2 regions of the Nocardioides sp. CPCC 206348 genome follow, and region 1 is predicted to be linked to the other one. Evidence: predicted binding sites of a transcription regulator. Region 1 holds the regulator's gene; the other holds the start of a gene.
The links. Region 1 encodes HrcA, which represses chaperone genes, less so after heat shock. Its sites were predicted from a motif close to TTGGCACTCGNNNNNNNCGAGTGCCAA; they were not measured.

Region 1 (7,396 bases):
CTGTCTCCACGGCGCGGCCCCGCTTGGGGACCTTCCAGTCTCCGGCCATCACGTCGGTCCCGTAGCGATCCACGACAGGCGAGCCTAGGCCGGTCACGCCATGGGCAGGTGGCGGCGCGCCCGGGGGAGTTGCGCATACCCCCGCGGTACGGCGTGCCGCAGCGCCTCGGCGGGGAAGGGCCACTCCGCGGCGGCGACGGCCTCGGCCTCGGGCACGCCGCGTCCGGCGAGGTCGCGGATCGTCTCGGCGACGGCACGCAGGTCGTCGCACTGCTCCTCGACGAAGCGGCGATCGACGATCGCTCCGTGACCGGGCACGACGATCGAGGCGGGCGTCAGCAGCCCGACGACGAGGTCGAGCGTGCCGGGCCAGTCCATCGGCCAGCAGTCCTCGCCGAGTCCGGGCGGCGCCGACTCCTCGACCAGGTCCCCGGCCAGGAGGACGTCGACGTCAGGGACCCGGACGACCAGGTCGCCACCCGTGTGGCCGCGCCCGGGGTGCACGAGCTCGACCTGGCGGTCACCGAGGTCGATCACGGAGGCGCTGGAGAAGGTCGTGTCGGCGGGCCGGATGGTGGTCGCGAGCACCTCCTCGGCACGCGGCTCGTCGTCGGCTGCGCGGTACAGGCCCTTGATCCGCTCGCCCGCCGGGACGGTTCGCTCGGCAGCCTCCTCCGTCGCGTGGATCGGCAGGTCGCCGTACTCCTGCAGGAATGTGGCGTTGCCGAAGGTGTGGTCGAAGTGCTCGTGGGTGTTGACCACGGCGACGAGGTCACCGCGGCCCAGCCTGCGCAGCTCGCCGATGACCTCGGTCGCGGCGAGCGACGAGGCGTGGGTGTCCACGACGACCAGCCCGCGGTCACCGCCGACCACGGTCACGTTGAGGTCGAACCACGGGTGACGCAGGACCCAGACACGGTCGGCAACTTCGGTGAACGGCACCTGGTCAGGCTACGGCCCGGTCAACAGATGCCGGCGTGCAGTTCGGAGCGCAGCAGCTCGCCGAGGTCGGCAGTCGAGGTGGCCGCCCGGGGGAAGCGGAGCTCGGCGTCGTGGGCGCCGTCGACGTCGACCCACTGCAGGACGACCGCGGTGGTCTGGAGCTCGGCGAGCTGGACACCCACGATGTCGCCGAGGCGGGTGTCGGTCCGGGTCGCGATCGCGCGGCGGAGCTCGTCCTGGTGGCACAGGTTGGCGTGCTCGACGGAGCGCTGGAGGAAGCCGCGGTTGAGGTCGTGGGCGCGCGAGCCGAAGGCGGCGAGCGGGACCCGCAGGCGGGCCTTGTCGGGGGCGGACTCGGGGGCGCTGTCCCGGGCGAGGACGGCGAAGTCGAGGTGCAGGCTGACCCGCAGGCGCACCTCGCAGCAGCACTCACACTCCTCGAGGCCACTCGCTTCGAGCCGGCCGGACAGGGTGAGGGTCGCGTCGCGATCGGGGGAGCCCGGGCGACCCAGGCCGCTGCGCAGGGTCAGCAGGGCGCCGCGGCGGTCGTGGGCGGCGCGGGCGAGGTCGGAGTCGGCCGGGCACGCGAAGACCGGGCGCCCGCCGTGGTCCCGCATCTCGAGGTGCTCGTGATCGAGCCCCGCGGTGATGTCGTCGATCCCGTCGACGACGAGGGAGACGTCGTCGGGGCAGGCCAGGATGCTGCGGGCCGCCGCCGCGAGGCGGTGGATGTCGACGCGAGCTGCGTCGATGCCGGTATCGAGGGACACGATGGGCCTTCTCCTTCAGCGCGGGAATTAGGTGAGCCTAACCTACATGCGACGGCGGGTGCGGGGAAGGTCTCGGTCCGGCGGTCCGGGGTTTCGGGCCCTCCAGCGGTAGCATTGGCACTCGCTGGAGCGGAGTGCCAGACGAACTGGCGCAGGACGAGCAGGAGGTGGGGCATGCAGGAGGACCGCAGGCTCGCCGTGCTGCGCGCCATCGTCGAGGACTACGTCGCGACCGAGGAGCCCGTCGGCTCCAAGGCGCTGGTCGAGCGCCACCACCTCAACGTGTCCCCGGCGACGATCCGCAACGACATGGCCGCGCTGGAGGAGGAGGGCTACCTCGCCCAGCCGCACACCAGCGCCGGCCGGGTGCCGACCGACAAGGGCTACCGGCTGTTCGTCGACCGGCTCTCGACGGTCAAGCCCACCAGCTCTGCCGAGCGGCGTGCGATCGCGACCTTCCTGGACGGGGCGGTCGACCTCGACGACGTCGTCCACCGCTCGGTGCGCGTGCTGGCGCAGCTGACACGCCAGGTCGCCGTGGTCCAGTACCCCTCGCTGTCGCACTCGACCGTGCGCCACGTCGAGATCGTCGCGCTGACCCCCACCCGCCTGCTGCTCGTGCTGATCCTCAGCTCGGGCCGCGTCGAGCAGCGCCTGATCGAGCTCGAGAGCGAGCTTGCCGAGGCCGACCTCGCCGCGCTGCGCTCCCGCGTCAACCTTGCCGCCACGGGTGAGGTCATCGCCGAGGCGGCGGCGGCGCTCAACGCGCTGATCCACCCCGAGCCCGGCTCCCCGGCTCCTTCGGCGGTCACCGTCTCGGTCGTCGACACCCTGGTCGACGCGATGAGCGACCACCGGTCCGACGAGCGGGTCGTCGTCGGCGGTACGGCGAACCTCGCCCGCTTCGGCGACAACTTCGACACGTCGGTCCGCCCCCTCCTCGAGGCGCTGGAGGAGCAGGTCGTGCTGCTCAAGCTCCTCGGCGAGGCCACCGGCAGTGGCGCAGTGACGGTCCGGATCGGTGCCGAAGGCCCCTACCAGGAACTGGCGTCGACCAGTGTCGTCGCGACGGGCTACGGCCCCGACGACGCGCTCGCGTCCCTCGGCATCGTGGGCCCGACCCGCATGGACTACCCCGGATCGATGGCGGCGGTGCGCGCAGTCGCGCGCTACATGTCGCGCATCCTCGACGAGAACTGATGGCGCTCCCCGGCGCCTCAGGATGATGGAGAAGAAGTGAGCACGGACCTTTACGAACTGCTGGGTGTTGCCCGCGACGCGGATGCGGACGCCCTGAAGAAGGCCTACCGGCGCCTGGCCCGGCAACTCCACCCGGACGTGAATCCCGACCCGGAGAGCCAGGAGCAGTTCAAGCTGGTCACCGCGGCGTACGAGGTGCTGTCCGACCCGCAGAAGCGCGCGGCGTACGACCGCGGAGGCGACCCGTTCAGCGGCGGCTTCGGCGGCGGCCAGGGTGCCGGCTTCTCCTTCACCGACATCATGGACGCCTTCTTCGGCGGCCAGGGCGGTGGCGGCCAGGGCGGTGGCCGCGGTCCGCGTGCCCGCGTGCGCCGTGGCCAGGACGCCCTCATCCGCATCGAGGTCGAGCTGGCAGAGGCCGCCTTCGGCGTCTCGCGCGAGCTCAAGGTCGACACGGCGATCCGTTGCACGACGTGCAGCGGTGCCGGTGCCGCCCCGGGCACCCAGCCGGTGGCGTGCGAGACCTGTCGTGGTGCCGGCGAGGTCGCGCACGTGCAGCGCTCGTTCCTCGGCGAGATCCGGACCCTGCGCCCCTGCGCTGCGTGTCGCGGCTTCGGATCCGTCATCGCCGACCCCTGCCGCGACTGCGCGGGTGACGGCCGCGTCCGTTCGCGCCGCAGCCTGACCGTCAAGATCCCCGCGGGCGTCGACACCGGCACCCGCGTCCAGCTCACCGAGCAGGGCGAGGTCGGCCCGGGCGGCGGCCCCGCCGGAGACCTGTACGTCGAGATCCACGTCGCGCCGCACGCCACGTTCGAGCGCAACGGCAACGACCTGCACTGCACGGTGTCGGTCCCGATGACCGCGGCCGCGCTGGGCACGACCATCTCGCTCCCGACCCTCGAGGCCGACCTCGACCAGGCCGAGGACTCCGGTGTCGAGACCAGCTTCGACCTGCCGATCCCGGCCGGCACCCAGTCCGGCCACCAGGTGCTGCTGCGCGGTCGCGGCGTCCCCGGTCTGCGCGGCGGTCGGGGCGACCTCGTCGTCTCCATCGCGGTCGAGACCCCGGGTCGCCTCGATGCCCGTCAGGAGGAGCTGCTGCGCGAGCTGGCGGCCATCCGGGGCGAGGAGCAGCCCACGGGCGACGTGCGGCCGACGCACAAGTCGATGTTCGGCCGGCTCCGCGACGCTTTCACCGCGCACTGACCTGACGCGATCGCCCGACGAGACCAGCCGATGACCCTCCCGCAGCACCTCGTCGCATCGCTGGCCGGTGTCGCTGCCGGTGACACCGTGACGGTCGAGGGCGACGAGGCCCACCACGCGGTCGTCGTACGACGGCTGCGGGTGGGGGAGTCGCTGCAGCTCGCCGACGGGGTCGGTCGGGTGGCGACCGGCGACGTCAGCGAGACGTCGAAGCGGGAGTTCTCGGTGCTGGTCCGCGAGATCGCGGACCAGCTGGAGCCGTCGCCCCAGTTCACCGTCGTGCAGGCACTGCCGAAGGGCGATCGCGGCGAGCTCGCCGTCGAGGTGCTGACCGAGATCGGCGTCGGCCGGATCGTGCCGTGGGCGGCGTCCCGCAGCGTCGCGGTCTGGAAGGGCGAACGGGCTGCGAAGTCGCACGCCAAGTGGCAGGCGACGGCCCGCGAGGCGGCGAAGCAGGCGCGCCGTGCGTGGCACCCCGAGGTGGATCCCCTCGCCACGACCGACGACGTGGCCGCGTTGATCGCCGGCGTCGACGTCGCCGTCGTGCTGCATGAGGAAGCGACCGAACCGCTGGCCGCGCTGGCCCTGCCGGGCGACGGCGACATCCTCGTCGTGGTCGGCCCCGAGGGTGGGCTCACCGACGACGAGGTCGCGCGCTTCGTCGCCGCGGGTGCGGTGGCCGTGGGCCTCGGCTCCGAGGTGCTCCGCACGTCGACGGCCGGAGTGGCCGCAGTGTCGGCGTTGCTCGCTCGCACGCCACGTTGGGGCGCCTGAGCCTCACCGGGCGAGCAATGCCTCGGTCCGGGCGATCTCCTCGTCCAGCTCGGCCTGTTCGGCCTTCGTCAGCGACCGCAGGACCTCGCCGACGACGATCCGGTCGTCCTCGATCCGCCACAGGCCCTCGAGCCACCCGTCGACGTACAACGACATCATCTGGGCGCCGTTGACGCCGAACCACGCGTTGCGGCGTTCGGGTGCGGTGACCCGGTCCCGGGAGGCGTGGGAGAGCCACACGTTGTCGTACGTGCCGAGCAGCCGGACCGGGGCGGGTGCGTCCTCCTCGGCGATCGGGGCATCGGCCAGGTCATAGAGCGGGCGGCCGTTCTCGTCCTCGTGCTGCACCAGGTCGTCCATGGCCTTGACGATCGGTCCCAGTCGGGTGATGCCCGACCAGGTGGTGACGTCGGCAGCGGAGGCCGGACCGAAGGCCCGCAGGTAGCGACGGATCAGGTCGGGGACGTCGGGCTCGGCGAGGGGTGCATCGAGCCAGCGGTCGAGGAAGTCGTAGGCCACCGCCGTCGACCCGGTCGGCTTCCAGCAGCCGCGCGGAGGCAGCTGCACCAGCACCTCCGCGACGCGGGCGACCTGGCCGAGCTGGCCGGAGGTGAACGCGGGGAACCGTTCGGCGAGACCGGCGCCCAGGGCGCGCTGGGGGAGCGGGCCGTCGGCCAGCACCTCCCGCACCGCGGCGGCGAAGGCCGCCCGGTCGACGGTGCGTGCCTCGCCGATCGTCTGGCTCTGCTTCATCTCGCGCTCGCGCACGGGTGCCGCCCACACCGGGAGCTGCAGTGCGTCGCCGGGAACGTGCAGGTGCACCGTGTCGCGCAGGCTGAGCACCCGCACCAGGCTGCGATCCTCGATCGCGCCACTGACCGCACGCGGGTCGACGTCGGTCAGCCGCGCCGCCAGGGAGAGGTACGGCGGCAGGGACTCCTGCGCTTGCAGGCCGATCAGGTGCTCGACCATCGCGGCCGGTGCCAGGTCGACCCGCTCGAGCAGGTGCTGGCGGAGCAACAGGGTGCGGTTGAGTCGTTGCCGGCTGAACTTCACGCGCCCATCCTGCCCGTCCTGTCCACGGTCACTCGATCGTGATCCGCTTCGTGTCCTCCGTCGGGCCGGGGCCCTCGCCGCCCGAAGGGTCGTCGGTGCGGGCGATGAAGGTGTACGTGCCGGCGTCCAGGCTGCTGACGTCGACCTTCGTCTTCCAGGGGTAGAGCTTGTCGATCCAGCCCTCCGCCGTGGCGAAGCCCTCGAGGACCGCCGTGCCGGTCGCGTCCTCGATCGTCCAGCCCACCGTGGCCTCGAAGGAGCTGGTGCGGCCGGTGGCGGTGAACGAGTCGGGCACCGTGGTGCCCTCGGCGGGTTCGGTGACGTTCATGAACGCCAGCACGTCGAGCTGTGGTGCTGCCTTGAGGCCGCCCGCCGTGCTGACTCCGAGCAGCGTGTCGGCCGGCCTGCCGTCGTACTCGACGGTGACGGGGAGGCGCTTCCCGATGGTGCCCTGGAGCGTGTAGACGAGTTGCTGGACGGCGAGCTCGGCCAGGTCGGCGTCCAGCGAACCTGCCTCGAGCCAGCTCTCCTCGGCCACCTCGACCACGATCGCGGTGCTGGTCTGCGTGATCGACGCGAAGCGGCCGCTGGGCCACGGCGTGCGGTAGTCGGGGTCGACTGGGTCGCCCTCGGTGACCGCGGCAGCGGCAGCGACGAGCGGTGCGACGCCCGAGGACTGCGTGAACTCGCGGAACAGCCGGTCACCGTCGGGAGTGTCGCCGACGTAGTAGACCGGGATCACCTCCGGATCGGCGGTTCCCGTGGTCCCGCCGGTCGTGGGGCTGCCGGTCGGGCTGCCCGTCGCATCCGTCGTCGCGTCGCTGCTGGCCGTGCCCTGGCTGGTGGGATCGGACGCCGCCGGGTCGGCGTCGTCGTCACCGCAGCCGGCAAGGAGGCCCAGGGTCAGCAGCGCCCCGGTGAGAGCAGCGAGGGTGCGGCGGGGGGAAACGGGGTGGTTCATGAGAACGATCCTTGCGTGAGCGGTGGGTCGGTCAGCGGACGGTGACGGTCCGCGTGTCGGTCGCCGGCCCGTTGGTGGGGCCGCTGGTGGGGCTGGCGCCGCTGACGGTGAGGACGTACCTGCCGGGAGCAAGGTCCGCGATGTCGGCGGTCGTCTCCCACGTGGTGCCCGTCGCCGGTGCGGCACCCGAGAGGGCGAGCGCGCCGTCGGCGGACCTGAGCTCCCAGGGGACGTCGTCGACCTCGGCGCCCCGGGGCGACCGTACGGTGCCGCGCATGGTGAGGACGCCGCTGACCGAGTGGCCCTCGGTAGGGTCGGAGATGTTGACGGGGGTGAGGACGGCGTTGTCGCGCCGCACGTCGTCGCGGACGGTGCGGTCGCCGGTCACGAAGGACACCGGGAGGGTCTCGCCGACCGCTGCCTGCGCGGTGAACACGGCTTGCTGCAGGCCGTTCGTGCCGGTCGTGCCGGGGTCGCCCGCAGC
Region 2 (4,703 bases), on a different contig from region 1:
GCCGTGACCGTGGCCGTGTCCGTGGCCGCCCGCGTCGGGCTCCTCGTCCACCGGCTTGTCGACGATCAGCGTCTCGGTCGTGAGCAGGAGGCCCGCGATGGAGACCGCGTTGACGAGCGCCGACCGGGTCACCTTGACCGGGTCGATGACGCCCTGGGCGACCAGGTCGCCGAACTCGCCGGTGGCGGCGTTGTAGCCGAAGCTCGCACCGTTCTCGGCGAAGCCCTCGCGCACCTTGTTGGTGATGACGTAGCCGTTGACGCCGCCGTTCTCGGCGATCCAGCGCAGCGGCTCGTCGGCGGCCTTGCGGACGATCCGGACGCCGGTGGCTTCGTCACCGGTGAGGCCGAGGTCGTCGTCCAGCACCGCCACGGCGTGGATCAGGGCCGAACCACCGCCGGGCACGATGCCCTCCTCGATCGCGGCGCGCGTCGCGGAGACGGCGTCCTCGATCCGGTGCTTCTTCTCCTTGAGCTCGACCTCGGTGTGGGCACCGACCTTGATGACCACGACGCCGCCGGCGAGCTTGGCCAGCCGCTCCTGCAGCTTCTCGGAGTCCCAGTCGGAGTCGGAGGTCTCGATCTCCTTCTTGATCTGCTCGACGCGACCCGCGACGGCAGCGGCGTCGCCGGCACCGTCCACGATCGTGGTGTTGTCCTTGGTCACGACGATGCGGCGGGCGCTGCCCAGCACGTCGAGACCGACCTGGTCGAGCTTGAGGCCGACCTCGGGCGAGATGACCGTGGCGCCGGTGAGCACCGCGATGTCCTGGAGGATCGACTTGCGACGGTCGCCGAACGCAGGCGCCTTGACGGCAACCGCGTTGAACGTGCCGCGGATCTTGTTGACGACCAGCGTCGACAGCGCCTCACCGTCGACGTCCTCGCAGAGGATGAACAGCGGCTTGCCGGCCTGGATGACCTTCTCCAGCAGCGGCAGGAGGTCGGCGATCGCCGAGATCTTGCCCTGGTTGATCAGGATGTACGGGTCGTCGAGGACGGCTTCCTGGCGCTCCGCGTCGGTGACGAAGTAGGCCGAGATGTAGCCCTTCTCGAACTGCATGCCCTCGGAGAACTCGAGCTCGGTCGAAGGGGTGTTGGACTCCTCGACGGTGATCACACCGTCCTTGCCGACCTTGCCGAACGCCTCGGCGAGCAGGTCGCCGATGTGGCTGTCGCGCGAGGAGACGGTCGCCACGGAGGCGATGTCCTTCTCGTCGTCGACCTCGCGAGCGGCGTCCTTGAGCGCGTCGCCGACAGCGGCAGCAGCCGCATCGAGTCCACGCTTGAGGCCCATCGGGTTCGCACCGGCGGCGACGGCGCGCAGGCCCTCGTGCACCAGCGCCTGCGCCAGGACGGTCGCGGTCGTCGTACCGTCACCGGCGACGTCGTTGGTCTTGGTCGCGACCTCCTTGGTGAGCTGGGCACCAAGGTTCTCGAACGGGTCGTCCAGCTCGATCTCACGCGCGACGGTCACGCCGTCGTTGGTGATGGTCGGCGCGCCCCACTTCTTGTCGAGGACGACGTAGCGGCCCTTCGGGCCGAGCGTCACCTTGACGGTGTTCGCGAGGGCGTCGACGCCGCGCTCGAGCGCACGCCGGGCGTTCTCGTTGAACTCCAGGATCTTGGGCATTGCTACTCCTTGGGAAGTGCTGAAGGCGCCACGCGAATCAGCGCAGCGCCTTCAACGGAGGAAACGGAATCAGGCGAGAACGGCGAGGACGTCGCGCGCCGAGAGGATGAGGTACTCCTGGCCGGAGTACTTGACCTCGGTGCCGCCGTACTTGCTGTAGATGACCTTGTCGCCGACAGAAACGTCGAGCGGCACGCGGTTGCCGTTGTCGTCGATGCGACCGGGGCCGATCGCCAGGACCTCGCCCTCCTGGGGCTTCTCCTTGGCGGTGTCGGGGATGACCAGGCCGGACGCGGTGGTCTGCTCCGCCTCGAGGGGCTTGACGACGATCCGGTCCTCGAGGGGCTTGATGTTGACCGACACGATGTCGACCTCCACTTTCTGAGCTGACTGCTTGGGTTCGGTGGGCGTGAGCCGGGAAGCGGACTTCCCGGTCAGCATTGGCACACTCGGTCCGAGAGTGCCAACCACGAAACTAGCACTCTCCGCAAGGGAGTGCCAGAGCGACCCCTGGTCGAGATGCCCGAAGTTCCGGCACGGCCCTACCAAAGTCGGTTGACCGACAGCACCGTTGCGCCGATAGCGTTCCAGCATGTTCGCTGCGCTCGGTCGGTTCGTGACTCGGTTCCGTTGGTTCGTCATCGCCGCGTGGGTGCTGATCGCCGTCATTGTCGGCGCCACGGCACCCGCCCTCGAGTCCACCCAGGACAACTCGGAGTTCCTGCCCGACCACTACGAGTCGATCCAGGCCCTGAAGCTGCAGGAGGACAAGTTCTCCGACGCCTTCTCCCCCGGCGCGATCCTCGTCATCGAGCGCAAGGACGGCGCGAAGCTGACCGCCGCCGACCAGACCGCGGCCACCGACATCGCGAAGGAGGTCGCCCCGACGCTGGGCAAGAAGACCTTCCAGCAGCTGGTCATCACGCAGAACGAGGAGGGCAAGCCCAACCTGTCCGCCGACGAGACGGTGATGTTCGGCATCGTCCCGCTCGCCGACGGCGCCACCGGGTACGACCCGCAGGCCTTCGACGACGCCAAGGACCTCCGCAAGGAACTGGGCGACCTCGAGAAGGGCACCGACCTCGAGATCCGTACGACGGGCGCGGTGCCCCAGGGCCTCGACTCGCAGGAATCGGGCGAGACCACCCTGCTGATCGTCGCGATCGCGACGGTCGTGCTCATCGTCGGCCTGCTCGCCCTGATCTTCCGGAGCGTGCTGATCTGTCTGCTCCCGATCGTGGTCGTCGGCCTCGTCTCCTCGATCGCCACCGGCGCGATCGCCTGGGCCAACGACATCTTCGACCTCAAGGCCGACTCGTCGGTGCAGCAGATCCTGATCGTCGTCCTGTACGGCGTCGGCACCGACTACATCCTGTTCTTCCTGTTCCGGCACCGCGAACGGATGCGCCAGGGCGCCGCTGTCCGCGACTCCGTCGTCCACAGCCTCGACCGGGCCGGCGAGGCCATCGCATCGGCCGGCGGCGCGGTGATCGTCGCGTTCATGGCGCTGATCCTCAGCTCGCTGAGCATCTTCCGGGCGATCGGCCCGGCCCTGGCGATCGCCGTGTTCGTCACGCTGATCGCGGCGCTGACCCTGGTGCCGGCCCTCGTGTCGCTGCTCGGCAAGGCGCTCTTCTGGCCCTCGAAGTCGTGGCAGAAGGAGCCGAAGCACGGCACCTTCATCAAGCTCGGCAACACCGTCGGCCGCCACCCCGGACGCACAGCGCTGGTCTCGGGCGGAGCGATGGCGGTGCTCGCGATCTTCGCCCTCAGCTTCAACCCGTCCTTCGACTTCAACTCGAGCCTGCCGGACGGCGTCGAGTCGACCGAGGCGATGGAGACCTTCCAGGAGCACTTCTCCGCCGGCGCCGCCGAACCCGTCCCGGTCCTCGTCGACGCCAAGGGCACCACCGTCACGCCTGACCAGCTCGAGGCGTTCAAGACGGCCCTCGGCAAGGCCAAGGGCGTGGACGAGGTGGCCGGTCCGGTCCCGTCCGCGGACCAGTCCGCCTTCCAGTACTACCTGACCCTGTCCGACGACCCGGTCTCCGACGTCGCCCAGGACAACGTCAGCGGGCCCATCCGCGACGCTGCCCACGAGGCCGCTCCCCAGGGGACCGAGGCCTATGTCGGCGGTACGCCCGGCATCTTCGCCGACATGTCGGCAGCGATGGCCCGTGACTACAAGGTGGTCTTCCCGGTGGCCGCGCTCGTCATCATGGTGATCCTCGCGCTGCTCCTGCGCAGCCTGGTCGCACCGTGGTTCCTGATGGCCGCGGTCGCCCTCGGCTTCGCAGCGACCCTCGGCCTCACCGTGATCGCGTTCCAGTTCATCGGTGGGGAGTCCGGCCTGATCTTCATGCTGCCGATCTACATCTACCTGTTCGTCACCGCGCTCGGGACGGACTACAACATCCTGATGATCGCCCGACTGCGCGAGGAGGCGCGGGAAGGGCGCGATCCGCACGAGGCGGCCGCCCAGGCCGTGACGCACGCGGGGCCGACGATTGCCGCCGCGGGCGTCATCCTGGCCGGCACCTTCGCGTCCCTGATGCTCGGCGGCAACACGCTGATCGTGTCGATGGGCTTCGCGCTCGCGGTCGGCATCCTCATCGTCGCGTTCGTCATGTCGATGTTCTTCACGCCGGCGCTGACCTCGCTCCTGGGACACGCTGCCTGGTGGCCCGGGCACGGCGATGCGACCAAGGACGCGCACCAGGACACCGACAGCGCGACTCCGGAGTCCGTCACGACCTGACAGGATCACCGGGTGGACCTCGATGCCTTCCGGTGGCTGCTGACCGACGACGGCCAGACCCTCCTCGCGGAGGCGACCGCGCTCGTCGACAGTGGCGCGAGCGCCCTGGCCGCGGGCTCCGCCCTTCGTCGTACGACGTCCGCGGAACGCGCGGCAACGGCACTCACGCAGGTGGAACTGCGCGTCCGCGCCGTGGCGAAGTTCGGTGACCTCGCGCCGCGGATGTACTTCACGCCGGACGCGCTGGAACAGTCCACGCGGCTCCGGGTCGCCGAGCACCGGGCCGGCCGCTACACGGCGTTCGAGGCGACCA

Region 2: a site for HrcA is predicted at 2,108-2,134, ahead of groES (co-chaperone GroES). Genes of this name have one in related genera too.

What each region holds. Positions count from the first base shown of each region.
Region 1 covers NZ_JBMCZA010000143.1:47,514-54,909, reverse strand. The annotation lists gene ACOADB_RS09580 (DUF3097 domain-containing protein) at 1-49, opposite strand, end outside; gene ACOADB_RS09575 (MBL fold metallo-hydrolase) at 94-942, opposite strand; gene ACOADB_RS09570 (hypothetical protein) at 963-1,712, opposite strand; gene hrcA (heat-inducible transcriptional repressor HrcA) at 1,887-2,912, shown strand; gene dnaJ (molecular chaperone DnaJ) at 2,949-4,121, shown strand; gene ACOADB_RS09555 (16S rRNA (uracil(1498)-N(3))-methyltransferase) at 4,152-4,895, shown strand; gene ACOADB_RS09550 (winged helix DNA-binding domain-containing protein) at 4,899-5,951, opposite strand; gene ACOADB_RS09545 (Gmad2 immunoglobulin-like domain-containing protein) at 5,980-6,912, opposite strand; gene ACOADB_RS09540 (hypothetical protein) at 6,944-7,396, opposite strand, start outside.
Region 2 covers NZ_JBMCZA010000205.1:4,753-9,455, reverse strand. The annotation lists gene groL (chaperonin GroEL) at 1-1,632, opposite strand, end outside; gene groES (co-chaperone GroES) at 1,702-1,995, opposite strand; gene ACOADB_RS20240 (MMPL family transporter) at 2,225-4,390, shown strand; partial or broken gene ACOADB_RS20235 (SAM-dependent methyltransferase) at 4,403-4,703, shown strand, end outside.